3 regions of the Neobacillus sp. YIM B06451 genome follow, and region 3 is predicted to be linked to each of the others. Evidence: riboswitches for the same ligand, from Rfam matches in the RefSeq annotation. Region 3 holds a riboswitch; each other region holds the start of a gene.
What was found. A riboswitch is a leader RNA that binds a small molecule or an ion and turns the genes downstream of it on or off. The one in region 3 is predicted to bind cyclic di-GMP.

Region 1: linked by a shared signal. The riboswitch ahead of RB160_RS19530 (hypothetical protein) and the one ahead of RB160_RS05760 (ASCH domain-containing protein) in region 3 are both predicted to bind cyclic di-GMP.
Region 2: linked by a shared signal. The riboswitch ahead of RB160_RS19520 (coiled-coil domain-containing protein) and the one ahead of RB160_RS05760 (ASCH domain-containing protein) in region 3 are both predicted to bind cyclic di-GMP.

The regions. Positions count from the first base shown of each region.
Region 1 is NZ_JAVFKJ010000015.1:18,064-20,239, reverse strand. Features, by position in the region: gene RB160_RS19535 (ImmA/IrrE family metallo-endopeptidase) at 1-684, opposite strand, end outside; cyclic di-GMP riboswitch class II at 1,150-1,233, shown strand; gene RB160_RS19530 (hypothetical protein) at 1,265-1,762, shown strand; gene RB160_RS19525 (HD domain-containing phosphohydrolase) at 1,860-2,176, opposite strand, start outside.
Region 2 is NZ_JAVFKJ010000015.1:14,299-17,883, reverse strand. Features, by position in the region: gene RB160_RS19525 (HD domain-containing phosphohydrolase) at 1-430, opposite strand, end outside; gene RB160_RS19520 (coiled-coil domain-containing protein) at 540-971, opposite strand; cyclic di-GMP riboswitch class I at 1,038-1,126, opposite strand; gene RB160_RS19515 (amino acid ABC transporter ATP-binding protein) at 1,238-1,978, opposite strand; gene RB160_RS19510 (amino acid ABC transporter permease) at 2,003-2,737, opposite strand; gene RB160_RS19505 (transporter substrate-binding domain-containing protein) at 2,810-3,585, opposite strand, start outside.
Region 3 is NZ_JAVFKJ010000002.1:257,619-276,942, forward strand. Features, by position in the region: gene RB160_RS05750 (beta-propeller domain-containing protein) at 43-2,223, opposite strand; gene RB160_RS05755 (hypothetical protein) at 2,569-3,009, opposite strand; gene RB160_RS05760 (ASCH domain-containing protein) at 3,013-3,357, opposite strand; cyclic di-GMP riboswitch class I at 3,698-3,782, opposite strand; gene RB160_RS05765 (hypothetical protein) at 4,054-4,746, shown strand; gene tagU (polyisoprenyl-teichoic acid--peptidoglycan teichoic acid transferase TagU) at 5,282-6,208, shown strand; gene RB160_RS05775 (acetyltransferase) at 6,376-7,032, shown strand; gene manA (mannose-6-phosphate isomerase, class I) at 7,785-8,726, opposite strand; gene RB160_RS05785 (hypothetical protein) at 8,834-9,151, opposite strand; gene RB160_RS05790 (UDP-glucose dehydrogenase family protein) at 9,217-10,536, opposite strand; gene RB160_RS05795 (sugar phosphate nucleotidyltransferase) at 10,605-11,993, opposite strand; gene RB160_RS05800 (STELLO glycosyltransferase family protein) at 12,079-13,071, opposite strand; gene RB160_RS05805 (glycosyltransferase family 4 protein) at 13,093-14,226, opposite strand; gene RB160_RS05810 (WecB/TagA/CpsF family glycosyltransferase) at 14,241-15,002, opposite strand; gene RB160_RS05815 (glycosyltransferase family 2 protein) at 15,014-15,871, opposite strand; gene RB160_RS05820 (glycosyltransferase) at 16,773-17,792, opposite strand; gene RB160_RS05825 (glycosyltransferase family 2 protein) at 17,801-18,688, opposite strand; gene RB160_RS05830 (O-antigen ligase family protein) at 18,678-19,324, opposite strand, start outside.

The sequences.
Region 1 (2,176 bases), on a different contig from region 3:
TTTATATTTTTTTGAAAATTTTTCCGTTATTATGTCAATATGAGCCTGGTTGATTCCGATAAATTTCTTATGCAGGAACCCAATGAATGTGTAATAAGATAGGAAAAGAATGAGTACGAGATTAATTTCGAGATGGTCATAGAATGCAAGAATTGGGAAAACTATCCCCACCTCAAACAACATTGGCCCAAACCGATCCAGGAAAAGCTTTGTAGTTGCAGCCCCGGTTTCAAGATAGACATATACATATTTCAGCAGGACACTTAGGAATAGCATAAATAAAGACGTTAAATATCGGGCCTGGTAATCCATATCGGAATAGCCATTATACAATTCGTTGCAGACTATGATTATAATGGTATAGATCGACAATAATGATAAGATTGACTGCAGCCGGCCCCTTTTCTTAAGAAGGATGGACATTATGCTATCAACCAGGAGATAAATAAATCCATATACGATCGAAAACCGATCAAATACAATCAGCGACAAAATGACATTGAAAAAGGAGTACCCAAAACCGGAAAAAACCTTTAAATTAACCTGATCAAACACGACCATAATACAGAGAAATAATAAAATGTCCCACTCAAGCTCGGCGGGAATCGTTATGAAAGCATTTGTTAAAAGCAGCGCGGGTATAAGAAAAACAAGACTGACATGTTTCCCGATAACGCTTCTCATGGTGGTTCACCTGTTTTCCTAGTAATAGTTTTCCTACTTCCTTCCATTTTACTTGAAAAAAACAGTTTTTTTAATCATTATTTTTCTACATACCCACGATTTTTGACGTAATTTGTCTATTAAAAAAGGTATATTTCAACTCCCGTTTACTATATACTTTGAATGAATAAGGGCAGCGGTTGCCCTTGTTTTACATTCTTCCTCCTAGGTATACACGATCCATTGCCAGCGCTAACCTTGTTAGTGCTCTTTTTTTGTCCTTTTTTAAGAACCATGGCGGTCCAGTTTTCCCCGTTTTAACCATAAACATGTCGAGATTTTCGGAGGGATTGTCGACCGGAAATTCTGGGTTTTAAACTATTGTTTAATTTATAATAACCTTATAAAAGATGTTCGGTATATAGAATTCAGCAAACGAAAATACCGCTCATCTTTCTTTTGCTTGTTCCGTACATAGTATCGGGACGACTCAGGGGAAGCGTTGAAGTATAGCCTTTACATGGACACTTGGGCTATATGGAGCCAATAGTGTAACCGGCCCTTTAGAAACAAACCTAAACTCTAAGGGGAGATGAAGAGAATGAAGAAAATTTTATCAGGTTTGGTAGCAGGGGCTTTGGCAATTGGAGTACTCGCAGGTTCCGCATTCGCGGCAGTAACGTTCGATTCGGCAACCGGTACGGGATTTGTAGGGAAAGGCGATGTTCAAACCGCTCTGGGATTGAATAATGCAGAAATGCAGAAGATAGCTAAGGAACTGGAGTTTACTTATGCGGAAGAGACTGTATATGCTGTTGAAGTATATTGGACCACAGGAGAAGGGACAAGGGGAGAAAAAACCCATTATGTTACCCACAAAAAAACTCAATCTATTAAGGCAGACATTGACTATATGGCCCGTAATCAAAAACAGGTAAATGGATTTATTTTGAAGGAAATGAAAATAACAGATATTGAAAACCCGGAAATCCCTGCTGTAGGTGATGTGTACCCTGGAAACTCTGGACATATTGTAACGTCCGTCGAGGAAGTATCCACAACAGGCGGTTTGTATGTTAACGGCGTTCTGCTACAGTAACAACTGCTTTTAACTAGGGAGGCACAGAAATACAGCCTTTAATCTGTAAACTTTGGCTGAAATAAAAAAGGAATCAATCACCATCGATTGATTCCTTTCATTTTACCTTAAGCATTTCGTTATCCAGGCGCCCTTCTTCTTTTAAAATCTCAACAAACGCCTCAACGACTTTCCTGTCATAATGGGTGTCAGCCATGCTGATTAACTCATTGACAGCATATTGGATATCATAGGCTTTGCGGTAGGCCCGATCCTCGGTCATAGCATCAAATGAATCGCTCACCGCGATGATTCGTGCTTCCAAAAGGATATCATCCCCTTTTAGGCCATGGGGATAGCCGCTCCCATTCAGCCTTTCATGATGCTGTTCGATTATAGTGGGGGTATCTTCATAGTAGAGGTCCTTCACCATTT
Region 2 (3,585 bases), on a different contig from region 3:
ACTCAGTAACTCTATTGCTATGTTTGCTTGTATACTTATCCTTTCGTTCAACCTCTTCAACAATACTCTTTAAGCTGTTTAAACTCTCACTTAATTGATAAAAAGTTGGTTCAGTTATAACCCATAGATACACTACATTTGTTATAGTCGAGAAATGAATGGGTTCCTCTAAATTAGTAGCGGTAAAATAATCGCCTGGACCAAGTTCTATTTTTTCCCCATTTAGTTCGCAGATTAGGTGGCCGTCCAAAATATAAATAAACTCCGTTACATTTGGGGAGTCGCTAGGGTAAATATAGAGAATATTATTTTTTGTTATATTGGAGACCATGAATTCAGTTCCATCCCCACGTGCAAGAAGGCTAATATCAAATGCTTCAAGTGAAACTTTCTCCAATGCAGTTCCCTTTTTCCCAATAGTAAAAGCCAAATAGACCACCCCCTATTGTACAAAAAAAACGAGTCTATCTTTAATATTAGACTCGTAAAGTTACTTCTATCATATAGTATTCAAATAATTCATTCAATAAAATTTAGTATTATGGATATATTTTTACAATACGGATTGGGTCAATCCACACTTCTCTATCAGCAAAACGGACAAGTACCCAGCTGCATTCGGCAATTACTCCGTATTCCGCGGCCTTCGCAATCGTTTTATCCGACATTTTCAGCGTTTCCTCATAAATATCCGAAATGATTTTATCTAATTTTTCATTGTATTTTTGCGTTAGTTTTTCATGCGTTCCAGTGTCGCCTTCTTGAAGTTTTTTAATATCCTCAAGATACTGGGCTTGCAGCTTGTCTGCCTTTTCTACTGCTTTTTCAACCTTTTCGTAAATTTCATTATTGGTCTTTTCAATCAAACTGACCGCTTTGGCTACATCTTTCTCTTCATTCGCGAAAGCCGGTGAGCCCAATCCAAAAATCAGGACAGCCGTGAAAAAAATTGATAATACTTTTTTCAACATCCCCATTCCCTCCAACTGTTTAGAAAGTCCAACAAAAAAGACCCAATAATAGAAGAGGGACTTGTTTAATGCAACTGGCTGGCATGGCAGTACTCCTGCTTTAGCCCCTTTAGCTTTGCGTTCTTATCTTTTCAGATAAGTTGCCCCTGGGTCTATTTTAGTATATGTCATAATTATACAAGGACTTTATAACTATTTGCAACTATTATCCAAATTTTTTGAATTTTTTTCTAGAATAATAGGAGAAAAGGCCCGAGGATGTCGATTTAGTACTGTTTTAATGTCCTTTTCAGGAATTCCCTTGTCCGTTCCTGGGTTGGATTGCTGAAGATTTGCTCAGGGCTTCCTTCCTCGGCGATAACCCCTTTATCCATAAAGACAACCCGGTCGGAAACTTCACGGGCAAATTCCATTTCGTGTGTAACAATCAGCATCGTCAATCCTGATTCGGCAAGATCTTTCATAACCTTGAGAACCTCGCCAACCATTTCAGGGTCAAGCGCGGAAGTTGGCTCGTCGAACAGCATGACATCCGGTTCCATTGACAAGGCCCTTGCAATCGCTACCCTCTGCTTTTGCCCGCCGGACAATTGATGCGGTTTGGCATTAATGTATTTATCCATACCGACCACTTTCAAATAGTTCAGGGCGACTTTTTCAGCTTCTTCCTTTGAGCGCTTAAGCACCTTTACTTGCCCGACCACGCAGTTGCCAAGGACGTTGTGGTTGTTGAACAGATTGAATTGCTGGAACACCATGCCAAGCTTTCTCCTGTAAAGGAACAGGTCATGCTTGTCATCAAGAATGTTCTCGCCTTTATAAATGATTTGGCCGCCGCTCGGCATTTCCAGTAGGTTTACACAGCGAAGGAGCGTCGATTTGCCGGACCCGGATGAACCGATAATGCTCACGACTTCCCCTTTATTAACCGAAAAGTTAATGTCCTTTAACACTTCATGGTTTCCAAAGGACTTATTTAAATGCTGGATATCAATAACTTTTTCCATACGTTCTCCTCCTTTCTGCAGCTATTATCTCGCAGGCTGGATATCCTCGCCGACAACCGTGTAGCTATCCGGCCCTTCTATTTTCTTTTCAAAATAACGAAGGATTTTCGTTACAGCAAATGTCATGACAAAATAAAGGACACACGCTACAAAGAATGACTCGAAATAACGGAAATTGTTGCCCGCTACCGATTTTGTCAGGAAGTACAATTCAGATACCGAGATAACGTTAAGGACGGATGTATCCTTAATATTGATGACAAATTGGTTCCCCGTTGCCGGCAAAATGTTGCGGACAACCTGCGGCAAGACGACGTTGACCATCGTCTGGATATGGTTCATCCCGATTGCCTGGGCAGCCTCGAACTGGCCTTTGTCGATTGATATAATTCCACCGCGGACAATTTCCGCCATATAAGCTCCGGTATTAATCGATACAACAATAAGTGCCGCCATCATGACATTCATATTAATATCAAATGCTAATGCGGAGCCGTAATAAATGACCATTGCCTGGACAATCATTGGCGTACCGCGGAAAAATTCAATATATGCCGATAAAAGAAAATTAACGATTGCCAATACAATCTTTTTCAGTCCCCGTTCAGGAACAGGAATCGTCCGGATGATGCCGGCAATCAAGCCGATAATTGCTCCGGCAATTGTCCCAACGAGCGCAATCCATAGCGTTGTGCCGGCTCCGCGCAGGAACATCTCCCAGTTTTCCGATACGATCTTTACAATCCATTCGATGCTCATGCTTCTCCTCCTCCATTTCATCATGAAACCGGCTGTATGCAAGACACAGCCGGTTTCCACCGAAATCTATCTCTATTCTGCCGCCGGCTGGTTCTTGATTGCTTCATCCATGATGCTTGTTTGGTCTTCTTCGGAAATGCCGCTCAGGATTTCATTGATTTTGTCCTTCAGGCCGCTTCCTTTTTTAAGTCCGACAGCAATCGCTGTGTCATCTTCGGATGTTTTGAAACCATCCTCGAATTCGACCATCGCAAAGTTTTCGTTCGCGGCTGAAGCACTCACAGCTTCAGGACGCTCAGAAACGTATCCATCTATGATGCCCGATTGAAGCGCGACCCTCATTGCCGGGAAGTTATCCATCGCTGTTGCTTTCTTTACGCCTTCAATTTGGTCAATGACGGAGTAATGGAATGTATTCAGCTGCGCAGTTACCTTCGCACCTTTGAAATCGTTAATTGATTTCGCTCCTTCATACTTGCTTCCTTTTTTTACAACCATTACAAGATTCGATTTATAGTAGTTGTCCGAAAAGTCGATTGTTTCTTTACGTTCTTCCGTTGGTGACATTCCTGCAATAATCGCGTCGATTTTGCCGGAAGTCAATGCCGGTACAAGGCCATCCCATTCTGTTTTGACAATAACGAGTTCTTTGCCGAGTCCATCGGCGATTCTCTTGGCGATTTCCACATCATAGCCGCCAGCATATTCAGATGATCCCGAAATTTTGACAGCACCATTTGAATCGTCTTTTTGCGACCAGTTAAAAGGAGCGTAGCCGGCCTCAAGCCCTACTTTGAAAGTATCCTTTTCTTCCTTGCCATTCGAACCCGATTTTGAACTGTCTGTAC
Region 3 (19,324 bases):
ATCCACCGGAACCGTCCCTTTGGTTTCCGGTGGATTCCATGATTATCTCAGCCCGAGAGTTCCGATGTTTCTGTACGATTTCAAATCATGGCTTGTGATTTTTTCTGGTGACAGCGCGAACAGGGTATCACCGATATACAGGAGCCGCTTGATCTCTGTATTGTATTCCTCATAAATAGATGGCTTCTCGCTGTCCATATGAGTAATTTTCGACTGTAGCGTGAATCCTTTTTCCGGATCGATATTGTATACATAGGCTCCCTGGGACTCGAAAATTTGATCGTATTCATTTGCCTTGCTGTTTTGATAAACGGAAATCGGGAAGGCAAACAAACCCTTATCTTTGTTGAACAGCAGTGCTTTATGGTCATGATTCAGCAGTGAATGCGTCCCTCTCCCGCCGATGACTTCTGTGAATTTCTCTTTTGGATTGCTCATGTCACTAACATCGAACATCGAAATTTTGACGCCGTCAGTCAGGATAATCGGCTGGGCACCCGCTTCTTTTGCCGTCACTATTTTCGTATCATGCCCGAATCCTATCAGATGATTTTCATCATAAGGGTGCAGGTAGTTGCTGAACCCTGGAATCTTCAGTTCCCCGAGCACTTTTGGCTTTGCTGGATTGCTTGCCTCAATGACGAAAAGCGGATCCGTTTCCTTGAAGGTGACCATATAGATGCGATCGCCCATGAATCTCGCAGAATAAATCCGCTCACCCCGCGCCAGTGACTCAAGCTTTCCCGCCGGCTTCAGATTTTTATCCAGGATATATAGAGCATTGGAGGATGGCCTGCTTTCATCCCATGCATATCCCTTTGTGGTCACGACACGGAAATAGCCATCATGTTCGTCCATTGAAAACTGATTGAGCACGGTGCCCTGGACTAATGCCGACCCCTGGAATTCCACGTCCATCCCTTTGACCGAAAACTTATGGATCGTTGTATCTGGTGCCGTCATCTGAGACCAATCACCCCGCGGATGCTCGGCCCAATTCGCAATCGCTAGATAGAGATTTTCCTTTGACATATACATTTGTTCCCCGCTTCCAAGGTAGGTGGTGACAGCGGCTTTTTTACCATTATGATTGAGGTCGATCGCTGCAATCATTGTATAATTAGGCTCTTTGGATTCCGGGAAATAATTGATTTCATCATAACTGACGATTTGTTCCGCCGGCTTTGTTGCTGTATCCGAATACTTCGGACGAATATCAATAGCTTCGTTTTCGCGCAGCAACCAGTAATCAGGATGGTGCCTGGTGACCAGATACACAATCCCTTCCACTTTCCGCGCCGACACATAGCCTCCCTCCAGCTCGACCTCCCGTACCTGGACTGGTTTAGCCGGATTTTTCACATCATAGATGATTGCCTTTGCTGATTGCATCATCGGGGCAATCTTAGAATCCTTAGCCACTTGTTCATATGGTTTCGCATTCGTGTGATACGAATGTCCGATTGCGACCAATTTCTCTTCGTGTAAAAAAAGCTGGTACGGCATAAACTTTCCGTTATAGGAAATCCTCGACAAAAGCTTCATATCCTCTTCGGGCGCAGCCTGAATGATGCGGACTTCATTTTCTTCCGCCTGAAAAATATGCTTTCCGTCTGTTTTGACAAGGTCCGCTTCGTCGACTCCCTGGACTTGATTGTTCGTTTCGGAGTGGGCTGCCTGATTAGCTGTATCCGCGGATGATTTTGCGTCACTCATGGACGACTCCATTGTATCTCTCGAAAACCACCAGCCGCCCGAAGTTTTTTCTTGCTTCAATATATTTTTAAAATAACCATTCAACTTTTCCTTCGATCCGATGACAGGAAGTTTTTGTTTTACAACAAACTTCCATGATTTAATCCCTCCCAAGCTTCTCCCTGCCGAAGATTGGAGGTCTTTATTAAAATTTAATGTGTAAAATCTTGCGTCAAGAGGATACCCGTCTCCAGGAGGGTCAATATAGATCGTTTTTTGATCATCGCTTAGAGACAGTTTTGTTTTGATTTTCTTGCCTAGATCATCCAGAACATAGATTGAATCAGAATGAAGGCTTTCCTTCGCGACTTTTTCGGTAAACTGAATGCTCCAAACCTTATTGGCCATTACAATGGCCTCTCCTTCTCCGTCCCACGCATTTGCCACCTTGAATTGCGTTGAAAAGTAGTAAGAAAGACCGGCAATAAACAGCAGCGAAATCCCGCCGAAAATAATCCACTTTTTCATTTTTACCCCTCCTGTAAGATTAGACGGGAGCGGTGCCGATCTTGTGTCATAGCTTTAGGAAAAAAAGTGTCAGACCCGCTGGTGCCACGGTGACGGTTCTTCTGGCATGTATATACCATCCGAACCGTCCCCATGGTCTACACCATACACACATTTCACAGACAGGCAAAAAATACACAAGGTTACCCATTCAAAAACGCCCCCTTTAGACCCGCGCCAGCAGGCCTAAAGGGGGCGTCAATCGTTTGGGCAATTGTAAATAACACTACTGGCAGAGTTAAGCAAGCTACCGGAACAGTTCTTCCGGCATCTATAAGCCATGAGAACCGTCCCCATGACCCATCTTCACCACAAATCCGGCTTCACGACCATGAACCAGAGCATTGCCATCAACAAAATTATGTAGGTCCAGATGGTGCGCTTCAGTTTTGCGGTAAGTGCTATTTTATTTGCACCTTCTTCGGCAAATTTCCGAAGTGTTGGCGAGAATGCCCGTGCCAGGAAAAAGAGGGAGGCGAACAGCAGCGCCAGGGTTCCGACAATCCACGGTGTTTTCCATGTCCAGGGGCCGAGGATGACGAGCAGCACTCCTGTTCCAACCAGTACATGGCCGGCGTGCTTAGACAGCCGCACGACTGACTTCAACAAAGCCAAATAGACCTCCAGTTCTTTCTCCACAGCATCAGGCAACTTTTTCACAATGGGCATCAAAATGAAGAAAGGCCCAATTGACGCAATCGCGCTTGCGACGTGAAGATAAATAATGATTCGGTACAATAAATCCATTTCTTATTCTTCAACAGGGCTGAATTCATGCACCCAGACGCGCATTTGCGGAAGCCAAGGCATTCCCGGATGATAAGATAGGATCGACTGCTTGTACGCTTCTACATTTTCAAAGCCTTCGCGCTCGGCATCTGCATCCGTCAATTCTCCCAGTGATTGGGAATAGACATTGTCCACGACGAATTTCTTTCCTTTTAACTCCATGATTTCGCCTACATCCGCATAACGGCCGTTACGGCGCGTAGCCGTTTTCTTGCCTTCCAGCACTTTATTGATGTCATTTTCCATTGTAATAAGACGCTCAATCTCACACGTTTTTGGCGGCAAAGCATTGTTCTGTTCATTCATTGAAAAAAACTCCCATCCTTTTGCTAATCTATAATGTAGCATATATTGAAAAAAAAGTTCCACAGGGAGGGTTATTCTGGTCTAAAAGTACCCTTCTCATGGTTTGCTTACTGACCAAAAAGCCACAAGAACCGTCCCCATGGTTTAATGATGAAGTAAGAACGGGAATGGGCAAAAAAAAAGAATAATGGCAGCCCATTATTCGAGTTTACATTTGTTAATTGTATCGTTTTTTTCCACATCTCAGACATTCACTGGTGTAGTAGGAATATTTATGGTTTCTGCGCAGGAAACAAACAATGGACTTAAACATGTAGAACACACTCCTCTACTGAATAAACCCGGTAATCCAGCCGTCATAGTAAAAATACCTTAGACCTGAGACTTTGCGTCCCAATTTTTCAATAGGTTTGCCTTTATCAGATTCTTAGTCCAATTTTACTACTGCGAGATAGGTTATTAAAGGGAATACATTCGACTTTTTCTGACAAGTAATGCAAAGTCACAAGCTAGCTTACTTAACTCCCTCATAAAAGACCTCGTTATAAATAAATACCAACCATTAGTTCATGTCGCTTATTTCACAAAAGCAACATATTTAGCAAACCTTTCCTACAATCTATATTAATATTGGTATTCTTCTAGTATAATTGTCCTAGGAATTTAGTAATACGAATTATTTTAGGGGGTATCAAGATGAAAAAATTAGTACTTTGTTTAGTTTCAGTATTTCTGCTAGTTGTAGCATCCGCATGCAGTGGCGATGCAAACACTTCATCTGCTAAGTCAGGTGACGACAAAAAATCGGAAGAAACCGCTGAACAGAACAACGAAACGAAATCGGATGATTCAACTTCGGAGGAAACGGAATCCGAAGAATCCACTTCTCAGGAAACAAAAGCAACCATTTCTGCTGAAGAAGCTTACGCGTATGGATTGGCACATGACCTTCCAATCATCACAGAAGATGCACTTGAGTTAGGACAAGTATCATATGATTTTATCGCTAATAATCATACACTCTTCCCTGCAAAAACTGATGCGGACATACAAAAGGTAAAAAGTATGGTAGACTCCTCAGTCAATTACAAACTTCTAAATAAAAATCCATCACCTTATTTTGAAAAGATCGTTTCATTTGAAGGTGATGTCATTACGGTTGAAGAACAGAATTTAGAAAACGGTGATGTTGTTTCTGTCACCCATATAATGGATGATGAAGGAAACTCTTATGAAGTCATTATGTATAAGAGTACTGGAGATTTACTAGAAGAGGATCGGGCACGTTTCTGGGGATTGCCTTTAGGTGCTTATTCGTTTGAAAATGTATCTGGCGGCTCAACGAATGTGCAGGAATTTTTCGGTGCGACAATCGAAAAAATTCAATAAGCAGTTTTACATAGAACTGCGTGTAGATATAGTATATCGATAGTTTAAAGTGCAACAAAAAAACTTGATTAACATAATAAACTTGAAACGAATCCGAAACCGTCCCGGATTCGTTTTTTATTTCCATAGCAGTAGAAATCATTCCCTGGCAGCCTTATCAGTTCGCCCCATAAACAATTGGATTGAACCCAGGGATCTAAACCACCCCCTCCTTGCAAAAGAAAAACCCTTAGTGTTGCTCTATATCCCAGTAGTCGACAGCTCCCGCCCCCTGTTTTCTACAGAAACACTGTAATCCCATCTATTTAAATCAAAAATCTGCCTTAGGGAGGAAGCGTAAGGAAGACTTCGTCTTTGATGATGAAGAGTAGGGGAATGTGAATTGCTAGATTGATATTAAGAAAGGTAATGTCCAAACCCTAACCCTCACTTTGCTAATATTTGCCGAACCTTGTAAATTAATTGAAATTCTCATAGATAAAACCCCAATTTTTTGCTATTCTGAGAGAAGGCGTATTAGACATCGGAGGGTAAAATGAGAGCAGAAAAAAAGAAAAAGAGAAGTTGGGTTAAAATTGTTTTTATTAGTCTATTCATTTTGTTTTTAGCAGTTGGCACTTACGCCTTTACTGTGTATAGATCACTAACAAGTACTGTGGATACGATGCATCAGCCGTTGGAACGAGAGAAATCCGAAAAGCGGGAAGAAAAGATAACTTTAAAAAAGCAGCAGCCGTTTTCTGTGCTTATGCTTGGAGTGGATGAGAGGAAAGGTGACAGAGGGCGTTCCGACTCCATGATTGTCCTGACAGTTAATCCAAATAATAAATCAGTTAAAATGCTGAGCATCCCAAGGGATACGCGAACTGAAATCGTCGGCCGCGGGAGAGAGGACAAAATCAACCATGCCTATGCCTTTGGCGGGGTTGAAATGGCCATGAATACAGTAGAACACTTCCTAGATATCCCAATTGATTATTATGTCCAAATCAACATGGAAGGGTTCAAGGATATTGTTGATGCTGTAGGCGGGGTAAGGGTTAACAATACACTTGATTTTACTTATGAAGGCGAACATTTTCCTAAAGGGGAAATTAATTTAAATGGTGAAACTGCCCTAAAATATTCGCGTATGAGATACGAAGATCCACGTGGGGATTTTGGCCGGCAATCAAGGCAACGGCAAATCATCCAGGCTGTTATTAATAGAGGGGCTTCATTTCAAAGTTTAACAAATTTCGGAGATATTTTTGGAGCACTTGGCAAAAATGTACGAACCAACCTAACCTTTAATGAGATGGTTGAAATCCAAAAGAATTACAAAGATGTGGGCAAAGACGTTCAGCAAATGGAGCTGAAGGGGACTGGCACAAAAATCAATAGAATTTATTATTACCTTGTTCCTAATGAAGTCAGACAATCCATTCAAAACGATCTCAAGGACCAATTGGAACTGAAATAAAGTTTTGACAGGTGTAAATAAGCACCTGTCTTTTTATTTGAAATTGGCAGTTTCGTTTAAGAATTATTTAAGGAATTATTCTAGTTCTCTTAAAATGGTTATCCTTTTTTGTCAAACTTTGATAGATTAAAGATATACGGACCATCTTACAAAAGGAATGAACAGAATTGGAGAATGTTGTTGTTTTTGGGTCAGGGAGACATAGCAAGGTGATTATCGATATCCTTGAAATGATGGGCAGTTACCGTATTATTGGGATCATTGATGGAGCCCGTGAAATTGGGGAAGAAATTATGGGGTATAGCGTTATTGGCGATTTACCGATATTAAAAACGCACCCGCATACCATTACCGGAGGAATCGTTGCACTTGGGGAAAACGGGGCTCGACGTAATATGGTGAATGATATTCTAAGAATGGATAAAAACTTTAAATTCATTCGTGCCATCCATCCTTCAGCAGTTATAGGAAATTATGTATCGATTGGCAATGGAACAGCCGTTATGGCTAATACAGTCATAAACAGTGCTACCACAGTTGGCGACCATTGCATCATTAACACAAAATCATCCGTTGACCACGATTGCCAGCTTGGTGACTTTGTCAGCATTGCCCCTGGGGCAACACTTGGCGGTGGTGTTACAGTGGGCGACCATTCAACTGTTTCACTAGGAGCAAATGTAATTCATAATATTACGATTGGCGAGCATACAGTGGTCGGCGCCGGGTCAACCGTTCTTAAAAATATCGGTGCATATGCTGTTGCCTATGGAACACCCGCCAGAAAAATCAGAGTCCGGGCCGAGGATGAAACATATTTATAAAAACGCTTCTCAAAATGTAGCAGCCCATAAAAGGACTGCTACATTTTATTATGTGAATTATAACCCAATCTATCGTCGCCCCTTTTGGCGGCCAACATTAAGCTCATCGTGGAGATTGTTGCAAATGAACCAATAAAAAGGCCAATCAATAACATTAGCATTTCTCCAACACCCCATTTATAGTTTCTACTATAAATGTACCCACATAGTTTACAAAGTAACCCATTGGAAAAAAGTCGCCATCTTCCCGGTGCACAATGATATGCCCTATCTCCGGTGGCCCATACCGTGCAGCAGCTTCCCTTCAGAAACAACCCCAAACCAACTCCAATCCCAATATAAACGCAATTGTCCAGGCCCTTTGCCGCTCCCATCCCGCTTCGGCTAAAGCAGTTGCCCTCACGTCGTTATCCATAAGGAACAGGAATCACTAAATGCTCAATAAGAATATGATAAAGTGGATATCAACGTCATTTTCCTAGAGGTATTCGGAATGGTCCCGTAAGTTTTACTACTTACATCGAGTTTAACAGCTCTAAATGTTCCTACACCTAACCCTTCCAGATTAAAAGTAGTGAAGAATGCCATCACTTCCTAAAGAGTTTCTTCTGGTGTTAAAGTAGGAATTACGGTGAAATCTATGATAATCCCATCAGGCCGGCCAACCCCGCAGACAAACTTTTTTACACCTGCTCCAATCGCTCCAATAAGCATTTCTCATCACCTACTCTACTAAACTGCACTCATTGAATTTATAAGTGCGAAACAATCATTTCCGCCTTTCCAACAAGATTGAATTCATCAAACCCATGCGGCAGAAGAAAATGATCGCCCTTCTTAAACGAATATTCCTTCTTGTCCTTTAAAAGTGTGCCATTCCCATTGAGAACGCTTACGAGTTTGAAAGGCTTCCTTTGTTGAAGAGTGGCTTGACCATCGACTTCCCATTTATGGACTGTAAAATACTCGTTTTGAACATAGGTAGTCACTGTCACGCCATCCTTAACTTGAATAAGCGGTTCAACCTTTGGATCAATCGAAGGTACAGTCGCTACCGCTAACGAGCGCTCAATATGCAGTTCACGAAGATTGCCATCCTTGTCTTTGCGGTCATAGTCATAAACACGATAGGTGGTATCCGAATTTTGCTGGGTCTCAAGGATTACAATCCCCTTGCCGATTGCATGGATAGTCCCGCTTGGCACCATAAAAAAGTCGCCGCACTTCACAGGAATCCTTCTTAGCAGCCGATCCCATTCTCGGTTAGCCACCATAAGTTGTAGCTCTTCCTTTGTTTTTGCCTGGTGGCCATAGATGATCTCCGCGCCTTCTTCGCAGTCAATAATATACCAGCATTCGGTCTTACCAAGTTCCCCATTTTCATTCTCACGTGCGTAGGTGTCATCCGGATGAACCTGAACCGATAAATCGTCACAAGCATCGAGTATTTTAATTAGAAGTGGAAAGCGGTCGCATTCAATATTCCCAAAAAGTCCCCGGTTGCCTTCCCAAAGATCGTTTAAGGACAGGCCGTTTAATTCGCCATTCCTTACTCGGCTATTGCCGTTGCTATGCGCTGCAAAAGCCCAACACTCCCCCGTTTGGGGATAAGGGGGGTTATAACCAAAATCCCTCAGCCTTTCCCCGCCCCAAATCCGCTCCTTAAAATCCGGTTCAAAAAATAAAGGCTCCATTACCTAACCCCTTCACCTTTTCTCTGTGAAATATAAAAGTTACCAAAAAAGAGGAATACCCCTAACCCGTCAAGTCCCAAATCCATAATTGATGCTGCCACTCATCTTTAGCAGCCTAAGCAACCGTCACAATCAAGCATAATAATACGGACAACGGGACTTACAAAAAATATAACGAGCAGGAAGACAAGAAAACCAAACACTAGAACGTGTGTAGATCTCCTAAGTGCCAAGTTTAAAACTTTCACATTCCCTGCTGTTCCTTGTGATATAAATTTAAGATTTTTTATAGGATTCACTGCTTCATTTGATATTAACGGTGTTTTCTCTCGTAAATTACGGGAGCTGAGTGAAGAAAAATACCCGATTACCCATATAGTCGCTACATAGATCCAAAAGGAGTTCTTCATTTCAATTTTCTCCATTACAAAAACCCCCCGCCAAAGCCTGGCGAGGGACAAAGTCAGTGAAACTATGATTGTTAATGAACTTAAACTAATACTGTTCTAAGATTGTAGATTGTCTCTCTCCCAATAGAATCATAAATTATATTTGCTTTCCTGACACTTGCTAAGTCATAGCAATTCCGTCCATCGAGAATAATAGGATGTTTCATATATTTGCTATACTTGTCCAAATCAAAATCCTTTACTTCATCCCATTCAGTAAAAATAAAACAGATATCCGCGTCTTTTATAGTGTCTTCAATTGAATTACAATAAGCGACTTCATTTGGATAAAATTTCTTAAAATTATTTACTCCTACAGGATCCCATGCCTTAATGTTTGCTCCATCTTCTAGCATTAACGGAATATTCACAAGCGTTGGGGCCTCTCGCAAATCATCTGTACGAGGTTTGAATGTAAGCCCCAAAACAGCCACATTCAGCCCATTCAAGCTGTCATAATACTTTCGCGATTTTTTTATGAGTTTTAACTTTTGGTTCTCATTAACATCAATTGCAGCCTTAATTGTTTTAATTTCATGATCATGAAAACTTGCCAGCCAGTGCAGGGCTTTAGTGTCTTTAGGAAAGCAAGAGCCCCCATAGCCGATGCCCGCTTTAAGAAACTGATTTCCAATTCTGCTATCCAAGCCCATTCCAAGCGCAACATCTTCAATATTAGCGCCAACACTCTCACAGAGGTTTGCAATTTCATTAATAAAAGATATTTTCAACGCCAGAAAATCATTTGAAGCATATTTAATCATTTCGGCGCTTTTCCTGTTTGTAATGACAACAGGCGTACTAAAATCCTTATACACTTCTTTTAAAACTTCCCCAGTATACTCGTCTTCCACGCCTATAACAATACGGGAGGCATGCATTGTATCCCTTACAGCTGATCCTTGTGATAAAAACTCAGGATTGGATGCAACTGAAATCCGAACATTTCTAGCCAATTTGCTTTTAATTAAATCCTCTATCCTATCATTTGTTCCTATAGGAACGGTTGACTTCACTACAATGATACTATCTTGCTCAACACTTTGGGCAATTTGTTCAGCAACTTTGTATACGTACTTTAAATTAGCAGATCCGTCCTGTTTTTCAGGAGTTCCAACTCCAATAAAAACCACATCCGCTTTTCTGTATGCATCTTCATAGTCGGTAGTAAAAGTTAATCGTTCCCTGTTTTTATTCATCAATTCCTCCAGGCCAGGCTCGTAAATCGGGGATACCCCTGATTTCATTAGCGCAACTTTATTCTTATCTATATCAACACACGTAACCCTATGGCCGTGTGCAGCAAGACAAACGCCAGTTACTAAACCAACATACCCGGTACCCGCTACGGCTATATTCATTAATTCACACCTTCTATTTTTGATTTAATTTAACCATAAAAAAAAGGAAGTTATTCCCCCCCTGTGCTTTACAGTATTACTTTAGCCTTCGATTTACTAAAATGAGCTATAACATCTTCCCATTTAAAATAATGTCTGGTAAAGTCCTCATCGCTAATACCTATACCAGTCTGAACTTCAACAAACTCTAAATCAGAAAGAGCTTTAATGCCATGCTTTTTGCCTGCTGGTAGATGAATAATGTCTCCTGCTTTCACCCTGGTAATATATTCATCTAATGCAAGTTCTCCCTCTCCACGGACAATAGTCCAAACTTCATCACGAAGATTATGATAGTGATAGCTGGAGTTTTTATTCTTGAGGATACAAATGCGTTTTGTTACCATTTCATTTCCATCATCATATTTTGCATAGTCTAGTACCCGTGACCAACCCCAAATTCGCTCTTCATACATTGGAGGTTGATTAAAACCACCAATTAAGTCTTTAATATTTGGGCTTGAAGCTTTATTTGCCACTAAGATACCATCCGGACTTGCTGCTACTACAACATCCTTTACCCCAATAACTGTTACTGGTATATCCAACTCATTAATTAAATGAGTATTTTCTGTATCATCACTAAGAACCCCTTTACCTAACTGTGTAGTTGCCATTTCTTCGGTTAATGTATTCCAAGTTCCAAGGTCCTTCCAATATCCCTCATAAGGAAGTGCAACAATATGCTGAGCCTTTTCTACTACCTCATAGTCAAAGCTAATTTTAGGTAAATCTTCATAATTTTGAACCAACTCATCATAGTTAAGAGGAATACTCCTTTCAACCAATTTTTCTATTAAAAATTTTAATTTAAATGCAAATACACCACAGTTCCATAAGGCATTCATATCGATAATTTTCTGAGCTATTTCATGATTAGGCTTTTCTATAAATCGATTTACTGTAATAAAACTATTTACTTTAGATATTTCTTTAGGAACGATATACCCATATTTAGATGCGGGGTATGTTGGCTTAACTCCTATTAAAGCTAATTCTGCATTTGATTCAGATAGTACTTTCTCCAATTCTTTAATCTTTTCAAAAAAGTGGTCATGGACAAAAGGGTCGACAGGTAATACAACCACTGTTTCTTCTTCTGAAACATTTTGAATGGAATACAAATATGATGCCGCTAATACTATTGCTGGGAAAGTATCACGACGTTCAGGTTCCATAATTAGCGGTACATCCACCCCAAGTTGACTATGAATCATATCTCTTTGCATCTTAGAAGTTGCAATTATTGCGGAGTCAACAAGACCAACATTTTTTAATTGCTTCCAAACACGTTGTACCATTGATTGCTTTTCATTACTAGCCCCTTCTAAAACTTTTAGAAATTGTTTTGATCTTGTATCATTTGATAAAGGCCATAGCCGCTTTCCAGAGCCACCTGAAAGTAATATTAACCTCATTCTTAACTCTCCCAAAAAAAATAACGAGCGTTAGCCCGTTATAATAATATTTTATTTGATAATTTTTATTATAAATTTATACTATTTAGGAAATATCTTTTAACCAATCTGACAACACTTCAATTTCACTGGAAATCACAATATTATTATTGCATAGAGTTTCATAAGCATTGTATAAATTATCTACTACAGACTTGGATGAACTAATACTTCCCTCAACTAATTCAATAACTTTTTCCCCATGCAAATAACATGGAATTTCTGATTCAAAATCGTTAACATAATTATGAGGATTACGCTCTTGGAAAACTGTCGCATTCATAAAACCCAATTCATACCCTGCAGCCCACATAATGGGTTGTGCCACCAATCCTCTTAGTATGTCGGTAAACCTAAAAGTTACATAAGCTGGTAAATACAGAAGCGGAAAAAGTTCCTTATAAAAGGCTGTATTCTGTGAATTAAACGGACTAATAGTTCCTTTAGCTAGAACAATCGGGTCTCTTTCTTTAAAGATACATGGTTCATTATTGGTCAGTCGATAAATTGCATCTACATCTGGGTCACCATCTGCTAACCCTTGCCAAACTCCAACTTTAGATTTGTTTTTTATAAGCGAATTTTCTTCTAAGGTCGCTTTATAATCATTAATCAGTTGAAGAGGTAATCCCCTAGGCCAAATGTGTTGTTCAGTAAAGGATTTATATATATTTATAAATCCTAGATTTTCATTTGATTTTAGATATTCACCCTCAAACCTGGGTATTTCCCAATTCAACTTTGGAATGTTATCATCATCGGTATCATAAATGTAATCAGCACCTTGTTTAATTGCATATACATAACCTATCATCTTACGACAATAATGATTCCATGGTAGTGAATTTATTAATTGATAATCTAATTTTTTTTGCTCACCCGCGGATAAAAATATGGTATTCTCTTGTGCCCATGAATTAGGAGACTTTTTGTCGCCAACCACTATTAAAGACCAATCACATATGTTAGAAAATTTTTCCACAGCCTTTGTGGGAGAAAATATGCTAGTTATTATCATGAAGTTTTTTGTTCTATTCATGTATATCCCGCCCTCTACCTACTAATTTTCAATTTCCATTTTATCCAAAATTTTCGATGTAACAGTTTCCCAAGTGAAATGCTTCAAGCAATACTCTTGCCCTTTTTCTCCCATTTCCTTCAGAAGTGAAGGATTAGAATATGCATGTAGAATAATATTTGCCAATTCATCGGGTGCTGTTTCATTAATAATAAAACCAAATTCGCCATTTTTTGTTATCTCGGGAATAGAATTTCTATTCAAACCAATTATGGGAGTTTTACATGCAAGAGCTTCAAGGTAAACTAGACCCCACGGCTCATTTAAAGCGGGCATGGCAAAAAGGGTAGCAGTATCAAAGAAATGTTGAAGTTGATGCCATTCTACATAACCATAAACTTTAACGTTTGGTAAATTTCCAACAAAATTTTTATACTGTTCATCTCCGACAATAATTAGCTTTAACAAAGAATTTTTCTTTAAGGCTAACTCAAACCCTTTTAAGAGAAGGTCCAATCCCTTATCTTTAAACCTACCTTTTGCAACAAACAAGATATGACCTTTTGAATAGTCTTTTGGACCAAAATACGGTTTTAATTTACCTCTTCCGGTCCCAACTACTGTAATTTTATCACTATTAATACCATAATGATTTATTAAGTCCTTTTTTACATACTCGCTAATAGAAAATATGTGTGTCATTTGGTTATATGATAAGATTTCTAACTTCTCAGCATCTTTTAATAATTTTTTTGAATACCCCTTCATATCTGTTGAATATTTTGACCAGAGGTGCCAAGTCGAATCACAAAAGAGATAATGTTCAAGCTTCTTATTATGTGTTATGAAAGGTAAATCCAATGTACCCATATGCAGTAATTTAGTTATATTATTTTTTTCAATGGCCTTATTAGCAATTTGTGCTGTAAAATATCTTCCTATTCTACCTCTTTTCCATTCTTCTGCACCTAAATAATACAATTTAGAAAATAATGCAACTATTTTTTTAAATATTTTATGATTAATTTCTGAATTTACCTTGACGTGATATATTCCTCGAGATTCCAACTCTTTACATATTGCGCTTGGAGTACCTGACCATGTCTTTGGAGAACTTGGATCACCAATACTAGATACCGCAATACCTTTTTTAATATTGTTTCTATTAGTATTCAAATTCTTGTCCCTCATTACTTTTGGTTTCTTTTCAGTTTCCTTTTTATTATTTCGTTCATAGCAATCACAATAAATTTAGAATCAGTTAATATATATCTTTTCCATAGTCTTCTTGGCTCCTTTATTAGTCTATATAACCATTCTAGTCCTGAATTTTGCATCCAAAGTGGAGCTCTTTTTTTACCAGCTGCAAAATCAATTGCTGCCCCACAGCCTATGAAAACATTAGCCTGAATTAAATCTTTATGTTTTTCTATCCAATGTTCTTGTTTAGGGGATCCAAGGGCAACAAACACACAATTGGCACCAGAACTATTAATCTTATCAATTATTAATTTATTTTCTTTCTCGCCAAAGTTAAAAGATGGAGAAAAATTACCAACTATATTAACATTAGGGTATTTCTGTCTTAGTTTAATTACAGCTAATTTGTTTAGACTCTCTGTACCACCTAATAAGAATAGTTTAAAGCCCTTTTCAAAACTTTCTCTACTAAGAACAGTAAGTAAATCCGCTCCTGTAACTCTTTCTTTTAGAGGTTGCCCTATTAATTTTGAAAGCCATATTATGGGCATACCATCAGGTATTATTAAATCAGCATTTTTAATAATTTTTTTAAATTCCCTATCTTTTTTAATCCGGACAATAAAGTCAACGTTCGGCGTAACTACAAACATTTTGTTATCTTGTTCAATAGTTCTTGCTATTGAGTTAACTACTTCAGCCATATTTTGATTGTCGAAATTAATGTTAAAAATAGAAATTTTACTAATCACGCCTCTACCCCTTATCTTGGCTTAATTCCTATTAACCTTTTTAATTGTTGCCTTTGAAAAAACTTTTTCTCTTCATCTGTTACTAACTGTTTTCGAATTTTCAAAAAACCATATATATAACCTAAAAAAATCATGATTCCACCAATTATATAAGGATAATGAAATATTCTATAAATGCTTCGTGCAATAATAAAAAGCGGATTATAACCTGTTAAATAATCGGTTAATCCATTTCTAAATCTTCCTCTTACAATACCAGCTTTTGATGACATTGGTCTTAAGTGAATTAATTTTAAATCTGGATAATTCCTAGTTTTCCAACCTAAATTTTGCGCCCTAATTACATCAATTACATCCCAACCAAGGTCTTCTACTAAACCTTTTATTTCTAAGAAACACTCTCTTCGATAAACTTTTGATGGTCCAATAGCATAATGGTCTGGGGCATTTTCTTTAATTAACTTTTCGTTACTAACAAAGTATGTTAATCCGCTTGCAATACCAAGGTTTGGGTTATTTTTAAAATAAGTAAATAACTTTTCAAAATAGTCCACCTCAAATTTTAAATCACCATCTAATTTAACTAAAAAATCATATTTGTTAATATCAGTAGTGCTAAGGCCTAAATTAAAACTTTCTACTACTCCACCTCCCAACTTTGCATATCCCCTATTCTGTTTTTTTATTACTTTAATCCAATTGTGTTTTTGTTGATATTCGCTTGCAATTTCATAAGTACCATCAGTTGAGCCATCATCTACAATAATCCATTGCATTGGTTTAATAGTCTGGTTAATTACAGATTCTAAAGTATTTTTTATGATATTAGCTTCATTTCGTACAGGGGAAATAATTAGATAGTTACTCATTTAAATCTCGCCTCCATTTTCTGTTATAATGATTAGAAGTGAATAATTAATAAAATTTTCGGTTATTACTCAGGGCGTAAAAACAGAATATCCCCTGATTAACTAAAATCAGGGGATTCAAGTAGATTTCTCTCATGTATTTAGACAGTTGAAATAAAACTATGGATTCAAGTAAATCGAATATCCCATTCTCACATCGAAACGATCGAGAAATTTTTGTTTACTTGTATCAATCGAATGACCATTTCATCCTTATTATTGTCAAATGGAATATATTCATCAGGAGAAACCGAAAGATATCGTCCTGGTAGAGACAAATTTACCGGATTTTTCTTTCGGTTTCTTAATTTTCTCCGTTCACCAGGTTTCTTTTCAGAGAGAATTTCTCGCCATTCTCCTCACCTTGTTCGAGAATGGAATCATGTAACCCTTTGATATCCTGAAGGTTTCATCCGGATTTGACTGTCCAGCCTTATTTGAAACGGAATTGGCCCCTTTCTTTTTCAGCCCGTATGCCTGCCTCTTCCGCTTGGAAAAGGGCAATTAATCTTTCCTGATAGTCTTCTCAAGTCTCCTAGAAAGAGTGGCGAGGGAGGAAAATAGGGTTGCCTTGTTTAGAAGATGTTTCCAGATATCTTAACAAAACTAGGCCACTACTCCAGGGAAAATATGCTGGCACGCTGTAAATAGGGGTGCAAATTTCCCACCCCTCTCCATATTGAGGGAGGCTTCATTCTTTCCGGAAGGCCCTGTTTGGTCCTTTTTTGCAAATTGGTGCGCACTTAATGGCTGCTCGGTGTTCGCTATAGTCGGGCTACAGTGGGAAATTCAACTACTCGCCTACGTTGCCTAGATAGTTACAATTTTTGTTGAATATATTATTACTCTTACTAAAGAATATTTAATTTTTTATATGCCCATATTCCTTTAACATTTCTTCAGTGATATTATCCCAATTCAATTCAGCTAACTTTTGATTAAAAAGCTCTTCTTTAAAATCATTCTGTTGATCTTTTGCAGTAATTAGGGCGTTATACAAACTATCTTCATGGTTAGATTCATAGGTTTTAGCCAACTTACCAAAGTATTCATTTATAAATGGTGAATTTGGGGCTAATAAGTTTTTTTTGAAAGTTAATGCTAATATTGCTGATCCCGATGTTGTAATTTCTTTAAAGGGTAAAACAACCAAATCAGCGCTATATATGATATCTCCAATTTCATCGTCCGGAATAAATCTGAAATCTGAAATTATATTTTCTGCTTCCTCTATTTCTTTCTTTAAGTGAAATGAATCATCACTAAGTTTGCCAACTATTAGTAAAATTGATTCTTCGTCCTGTATTTTTTTAAAATTACGAATTAAATTCTCTAATCCTTTATATTTATTTATAGTGCCAAAAAATAAATACACAAATTTACCTTTAGGTATACCGTATTTTTCCCTGCAATCTAAACCTTGCCTTTTATATACTCCCTCATAAACCCCATGAAGTGATACCTTTAATTTTTGTTCATTTATCTTATAATGTTTAAGAATAATTTCTCTAAGCAAATGACCATTTGCAAATAGCAAATCCATTTGATTTATTATTAATTGTCTAATCCATTTTTCTAATTTGGGATACTTAATTTTATGCGGATATAAATTATGAATTGTCCAAACTAGTTTAACTTTTTTAGTCTTAAGATAGAAAAAAAAGTTTAATAGCAATAAACTCTTTAAGATAAAAATTAATTTATAATCGCTTTGGTATAAGGAATGGGGCCAGTGTATATGGACAATATCATTTTTTTTAATTTTTAATATATCTTTTTTTAATAAATGAAATACATCGACCCCCTTTTTCTCCAAGCTACTAGATAATAGCTCATTATATTTATTAGTTACATTATATTTAGGTAGCATCCAAATTCTCATATTCACCCTCAAATAATTCGTAAATTATATTTAATAATTCTTTTTAGTATTCTAAGGCCTAATACACCATATCGAACAGTACACATACTAACACCTTTAAAAATATTAAAATGACTAAAATAGAACTTAATATTAACTTTTAAATTGTTTGGTGACTTTATACTAAATAAAATACCTTTTATATTTTCCAAAGTAACTTTTTCATCTTTTATATAGATACCTGTTTGATCACGGTTGTTTAAACATATACTAGATGTGTTATATAATATTTTATAACCCTTTTGTCTAATTCTATAAAAATAATCAGCATCTCCATAATATTGAGGGAAATCAGTGTTATTAAAAAAGCCAACCTCTTTAATAATTTTCATAGGTATAAGTACTCCCATACCTCCACACCATTCAACTAATTGATCTTTCGAAAATAAATCCCCATCTATTTCAAAACATCCTTTTGAATACAACCCCCCTTTTCTTATACTACTATAGCCCCCCGCAAAAAAGAGTCTTTTAGGATCATCCATTAAGAGTACTTTTGAACAAATTACAGTATCTTTATTATACTTAGCAGCTTTTACTAACTCTATAATCATATTTTTTTTTACTATATTATCATTATTTAGTAATAGTACGTAGTCATATTCAGAAAGATTTTCAAGAACATATTCAATACCCTTATTCATACTGCCAGACCACCAAAGGTTTCCAGTTCCTTTTATAATTGTTATTTCGGGATGTTTCATATTAATTATTTTTGATGAATTATCCTCCGAGCCATCATCAATTATTACTATTTCATAATTTGTAAAACTTGATTTTTTTATTGACTCGATACATTTTAATGTATGTGCTATACCATTAAAAATAGGTATTAAAATTGCTACCTTATTTTCCATAATATTCTCCTAGTTTACTATCTTTTTTAATTTTCAACAGAATAACAATACTAATAAGAATAATAATTATATTGAAAATAGTTGGGAAAGTATAAATTGGTGCAAAAGCTATACCATCTATAAAAATGGATACACTTATTTGCATTAAAAATAACTTTATTATTTTATTTTCACTGGAAGTATTATAAAAATTTGTAAAACCATCTCTAAATATGGTGAAAATAATATTAATATATAAAACCAGCCCTAAAATCCCCATATTTATCCACACGGTTAGATAAGCATTATGAAGAAAGGTTGAGGACTCCTGCCAGGTAACTCTATATCTTTCAATAAATGTATTAAACCCCTGTCCAAATATAGGAGACTTCTTAACATTATCTATTCCATCATATATATCATCTAAATGACCGTTGTCAGAGGTTAACTTATTTAAGTTATTCTCTTCATTAAATATGTTAATTCCTTTAATCCGCATAAATATTGTATCAATATCTATCCCCCCATAAAAAACACTCGGTAACATACATAGACAAACTAAAAGAGAGAGTAAGATTATTTTTGCCTTTCCTTTTAAAGTGGAAAAGATTAAAGTTAACAAACTACCCACGGTTATTATTAAAAGAAAATTTCTTT